Regions from separate parts of the Bacillus sp. GW823-FHT06B01 genome, predicted to be linked through region 1. Evidence: riboswitches for the same ligand, from Rfam matches in the RefSeq annotation. Region 1 holds a riboswitch; the other holds the start of a gene.
The links. Region 1 has a riboswitch for thiamine pyrophosphate ahead of AC1Q8N_RS25215 (MTH1187 family thiamine-binding protein). Riboswitches for the same ligand answer to the same signal wherever they lie in the genome.
Positions count from the first base shown of each region.

Region 2: another riboswitch for thiamine pyrophosphate. It lies ahead of tenA (thiaminase II); the one in region 1 lies ahead of AC1Q8N_RS25215 (MTH1187 family thiamine-binding protein).

Region 1 is NZ_JBXAHR010000007.1:105,740-108,850, forward strand. Features, by position in the region: gene AC1Q8N_RS25210 (methyl-accepting chemotaxis protein) at 1-1,240, shown strand, start outside; TPP riboswitch at 1,302-1,403, shown strand; gene AC1Q8N_RS25215 (MTH1187 family thiamine-binding protein) at 1,504-1,824, shown strand; gene AC1Q8N_RS25220 (ABC transporter permease) at 1,796-2,569, shown strand; gene AC1Q8N_RS25225 (ABC transporter substrate-binding protein) at 2,566-3,111, shown strand, end outside.
Region 2 is NZ_JBXAHR010000001.1:634,054-637,164, forward strand. Features, by position in the region: gene AC1Q8N_RS03400 (heterocycloanthracin/sonorensin family bacteriocin) at 1-279, opposite strand, end outside; gene tenA (thiaminase II) at 574-1,263, opposite strand; TPP riboswitch at 1,386-1,491, opposite strand; gene ddlB (D-alanine--D-alanine ligase) at 1,564-2,478, opposite strand; gene pdxR (MocR-like pyridoxine biosynthesis transcription factor PdxR) at 2,483-3,111, opposite strand, start outside.

The DNA of each region.
Region 1 (3,111 bases):
GATATTAGAGCCAATTAAAGATGGAGAAGGTAATATTGTGGCACTTGTTGCAGCTGATGTAGATGCTTCTATTGTTCCTAGTACAAAAGAAAAGTTCATTATACAAGGTTTAATGTTTATTTGTATTTCTGTTTTAATTGCAACTTTTATTCAATTCTTAATTGTGCGTAACGCACTTGCTCCATTGCGAGATTTACGTGAAGGATTGCGCAAAGTCGGTGAAGGTGATTTAAGTATTAAATTAGAGGAAAGACCAGATGATATTGGTATTATTAATGCGTATTTTAATAATACCATCGAGAAGTTTAAAGGAATTATAGATAAAGTGAAGCAGACAGCAGAACAGGTTTCCTCATCTTCACAAGAATTGTCAGTGAGTACGAAAGAGAATAGCATGGCAGTTAAAGAAATCGTAAGTTCTATGGTTGAGTTAAGAGCTGGAGCTCGGTTACAAGAAACTGCAGCACCACAGTATTTAGGCGCTGTATATGAAATGGAAGATAAGATGGAAGAGATAACGAATGCTGCAGAACAAATAGCGAAAGAGTCTGAAGGTACAAAGTATCATTCAGTAAAAGGAAATGGTGTTATTGAGCAGGCGATTAATCAAATGAACATAATACAAAATGCAGTACAAGATTTATCTTCTATCATCCATTCTTTGGAAACAAGATCAAAAGAAATTAGTGATATTGTAAATGTAATTACAGGTATTTCAAATCAAACTAATTCCCTAGCTTTAAATGCTTCTATTGAAGCTTCACGTGCTGAGGCAACCGGAAAGGGATTTGCTGTTGTTGCTGATGAAGTGCGTAAATTAGCAGAGCAGACGGAAGCATCAGCAAAAGATATAGCGAAATTAATAGGGGAAACACAAGTTGAAACGGAAGAAGCTGTTGTTTCAATGCAAAAAGCTTCAAAAGAAGTAGAATCTGGAATAAAACTTGTTGAAAGTAGTGGTGCTTTCTTTGAAAAAATTTCAAAATCAGCACAATCTGTTACAAATCAAGTTAGAGTTGTTTCTAGCAATTCAAGTGATATATTGCAAAATAGCCAAAATATTGTTCGTGTTGTAAATGAACTATCACTTATTGCAAATACGTATGCAAATAGTAGTAATAATATTGAAGAAAGTATGAAAGAGCAGGAAATGTCTGTACAAGATATTGCTGAATTAGCTAGTTCTTTAAGCTGGCTTTCACAGGAGTTACAAGAGTTAATAGGGGAATTCAAAAGTTAAATGAAATGATTATACGTGCTTTTGTTTGTTCAATAAAATAAATCATGCTACAATGAAAACGAATTAAGGACCGGGGAGCCAATTGGCTGAGAGGATGTAAACAAACATCGACCCTCAACCTGATCTGGATAATGCCAGCGTAGGGAGTTACTTAAAGTGATGTAGCATATGTTATTCTATAATAACTTGCATACAAGGCTTTCCTACGCAGTAGGAAAGCCTTTTCTTGTTTTAATATTTCATTTTATAAGGGGGATTTTACTATGTCACAACAAGTTACAATTTCATTTTCAGTAGTACCACAAGCGAAGAACAAAGATGTGTATTCTGTTGTTGATAAAGCAATTGAAGTTGTACAACAATCGGGAGTTCGTTATGAAGTAGGGGCAATGGAAACAACGCTGGAAGGAGAATTAGATGTACTTCTTGATATCATTAAACGTGCGCAACAAGCTTGTGTGGATGCTGGAGCAGAAGAAGTGATTACTTCTATTAAAATCCATTATCGTCCAAGTACTGGTGTAACGATAGATGAAAAGGTTTGGAAGTACCGTGATGAATATGCAAAACCAGAAGCAATCTAAAACAATTACAACAATTTGGCTTATCCTTCTCATAGCGATATGGGAAGGATCTGTTTCATTATTTAAAATTGAACCGTGGATTTTACCGAAGCCTTCTGCCATTGTTCAAGAATTAATTGGAATGAAAGATTTACTATTACCGAATACGATGCAAACGTTACAAGAGGTTCTAATTGGACTATTTTTTGCGATTTTAATTGGGACAAGTATTGCAATTATTATGGATGTTATCCCTTTATTTCGTATTTTAATAAATCCGTTGCTTGTTATTTCGCAAACGATTCCAATCGTTGTACTTGCACCGTTATTTATTATTTGGTTTGGATATGGAATGCTACCGAAAGTAATGGTAGTAATACTCGTTTGTTTCTTCCCGATTGCGCTTAGCATTTTAGAAGGTTTTCAAACGGTAGATAAAAATATGTTGAAGTTGTTGCAAACGATGAAGGCAACGAAATGGCAAGTTTACCAGAAAGTAAAGTTTCCAGCAGTGTTGCCATACTTTTTCTCAGGTTTAAAAATTGCAGTTACATATAGCGTAATGGGAGCAATTATTGGGGAATGGCTCGGTGCAAGTGAAGGATTAGGAGTTATGCTTACAAGGGCTACAAAATCCTTTTTAACAGCCCGAGTATTTGGTGTGGCAGCAATTATTGTTATGGTGACATTATGTCTGTATTTTATCGTGGAGTTTATGGCAAGAATAACAGCACCATGGATATATAGAAAGGACGGCAGAAAATGAAAAAAGGTTTAAAAGTTATGTTGGCTGCCTTATTAGCAGTAGGTGTAGCTGGATGTAATCCGGCGAAGAAAGAAGAAAGTGCAAGTAAAGATCAAAAAGTAAAAGTAGTATTAGATTGGTTTCCGAATACGAATCATACTGGCCTATATGTAGCGCAAACGAAAGATTATTATAAAAAGCAAGGATTAGATGTAGAGATTATTCAGCCAGGTGATAATGTGACAGCGGAGCAAATGATAGCTTCCGGAAAAGCTGACTTTGCAATAAGCGCACAAGAAAATGTAACGTTGGCTCGTGTGGAAGGTATTCCTGTTGTATCTGTAGGAGCAATCATCCAACATAATACTTCAGCTTTTGCATCACTTAAAAAAGATAATATGACGTCACCAAAAGATTTTGAAGGTAAACGTTACGGCGGCTGGGGAGGACCAGCAGAAGAAGCGACGTTGAAGACAATCATGGAGAAGCATCAAGCTGATTTTAATAAAGTTGAAAAAATCATCTTAGGACAAACAGATTTCTTTAAATCAATCGGTCGTGAT
Region 2 (3,111 bases), on a different contig from region 1:
ATTTGAACAACTACCACAGCCACCACAACCTCCGCAGCCGCCACAACCAAAACAACCGAAGCAACCAATACACCGGAATCCACCACAGCGACCTGCACAACCTCCACAACGACCACCACAACCTCCACAACGACCACCACAACCTCCACAGCGACGAACAGCATCTTCAATATAATAATATGGATATTGGTTTTGCTGGTCCCAATACACAATATTTCCAGACTGGTAATCATTAAGGCTTAACGCTTGTAGTTCTTGTTGAAACTTATTCATTTTCATGACCTCCGTTTATAAACTTCAACCTTTTCAATGCTTTCCTATATTTCTGCTCGTTAAATCTAAGTAGAAATAGCGCTATCAACTAAGTTCAATACGTACACCTACAAAGTATGACCTATCACTAGATAATGCACCTTGTTCATATACCTATTTTTAGGTTATTCTTCCCATAGGCTCATTTTTATAAATTGAAAAAAGACACACTTAGATCGATGCGTCTTTTTGCGATACTTCTTTTGTGAAATCATATACATAAGTATTATTCATACCTGTGAATAGCAATACCTCTACTCATTATCCAATTACATCTTTTACATCTGTATCCACTGGCCACTTTTCTAATGTATAAGCCATATCCCAAAATGAATATTCATATTGACTGCTAATAATAAAGTGCTGTTTCATTCGATTTCGATCTGCCTCTGTCACTTTTTCAGCTATTGTATCTAACCGTGTAATTTGTTCTTCAACTAATGTTCTGAACCAATCAGATCCATAAGCAGAAATCCATTCGTTATAAATTTGCTCTTCTGGCTGACACTCTTTTAAACGCTCACCAATTTCATAATACAACCAATAGCAAGGTAAAATTGCTGCAATGATATCGCCTAAATGTCCTTCATACGCAGCACGATACATATGTGAAGTATAAGCGTATGCAGTTGGAGCAGGGATAAAATTATCTTTCTCTTCTTGTGTTATCCCTAGTTTCTTCGCAAAGTTCTCATGTAAAGATAATTCCGCCTCGTATGTATTTTGAGCATGATGTGCCATACGAGCTGTCGTTTCTAATTCTAGAGCCTTTGCAGCTCCTAAAGTTTGTACTCTAGCGAAGTGACTCAAATAATATGAATCTTGAAGTACGTAATAGCGAAAACTAGCTAAATCTAACGTTCCTTCACCAAGTTGTTTTACAAAAGGGTGATGAAAACTAGCTTCCCAAATTGAATCTACTTCTTGACGTAATGATTGTGAAAATGTCATTTAAATCCCTCCAATAAAGTATAAAATTTAAGTATTTACCCACAGTTATTAAATCTGTAAAATAAAAAAACTTTCTTTACAAACGTAAAGAAAGTGAAATTGACAGTATTTATTCATAAAATAGTAATGTCTTCCCACTTCCCTACGCTAGTATTAACCAGATCAGGTACTAAGAGTCTCAAATTCTCATTTGATCTCAGCCTATAATAGGCCCCCCTAGTGGATAAATATTTAATTTTCGTATTGTATTCATCATAACATACTTCACGTTACTGTCAAAAGTATTCATGATAGCGCTTCTTAAAACCCTTCTTCTTTTCTTACTTTTAATGAAGTTTCAATAATCATATCTAATAGTTTACTATAATGAATACCAGCTGCATCTGCACTTTTCGGTAGTAAACTTGCTTGTGTCATCCCTGGTAATGTATTAACCTCCATTACATATGGAATTCCGTCCTTTACCATCATATCTACCCTTGCATAAACGCTGCATTTCAATGCTTTATAACAAGCCAGTGACGCTTTGTTTACACGTTCCTTCAATTCAGCTGGAAGTTCAATAACTTCTTCAATTGTACTAACATCATCATATTTTGCATTGTAATCAAAGAACTCAGCTGCATGTCGGATTGAAATAATAGGTAACTGTTTTCCATCAAAAATTGAACATGTAATCTCATCACCTTTTATATACTTCTCTATTACTACTTCAGAATCCCATTCAAATACAGTTTCCAGCATTGAAATTAATTCATCTTTATCATATACAATCTTTACCCCAACACTTGATCCACCAGAGTTTGGTTTTACCACTAACGGAAATCCTAACTTATCTAATTCATCAAGATTTAGATCCGCCATTTTTGTAAGTTCAATCCAATCGGGTGTTTCTATACCTTCAAAGCGTAAAATCTTTTTCGAAATATTTTTGTCCATACATATACCGCTAGATAACATATTGCTCCCGCTATAAGGAATACCTAAACTTTCAAGCGTGCCTTGAACCGTCCCATCTTCTCCATATTTTCCGTGTAATGCAAGCAGCGCAAAATCAATGTCTTTCGCTTTTTCGATTAAATCCATTTTTTCATTTAACGTAATTGGTACGATTTCATATTTATTTTTATCTAAATTTGCAATCATTTCATTTCCAGTCATAATTGATACTTGTTTTTCAGAGGATACTCCCCCCATAATAACGCCAATTCTCATTTCCTCAACTCCAAATTTCAGTTTTTATTGTATCACCGATTATTTTTATTCCACGAACTATTTCTTCTTCTTTCAGACGTGAAAATCCTAATCGAAAAGTAGTCGCTCCTCCTCCATCAGAATAAAAAACATCTCCAGGAGAAAATGTAACCCCTTGCTCATAACACTTTTGTAAAAGTGTGCGGGCATGAATTTTTCCTTCTAACTCTATAAATAAATGAAGTCCACCATCACCGGTCATTCTTTGAAACGGAATGTACTCGTTACACGCCCCAACAGCTAACTCATATTTTTTCTTATAAACTGATCTTGCCTTTTTTAAATATTTTTCAAAATATCCTTCATGTAAATATTGAAATAGAACAGCTTGATCTAACGTAGATGTGTGAATCGTTCTTGCTCTTTTTACACTTTCTAAATGATGAATCAGTTCTTTATCTGCGATGATCCAGCCTACACGTAAACCAGGGAAAAGTACCTTTGAAAAGCTACTAATATAAATTACATTATTACCAGCGCCAGCAAAAGTTAATAATGGTGCTAAATGTGAACCTGAATAACGTAGCTCTTCATTAAATCCATCTTCTATAATAGGAACTTTATATTTGGAGAATAATCTCATCAGTTCCGTTC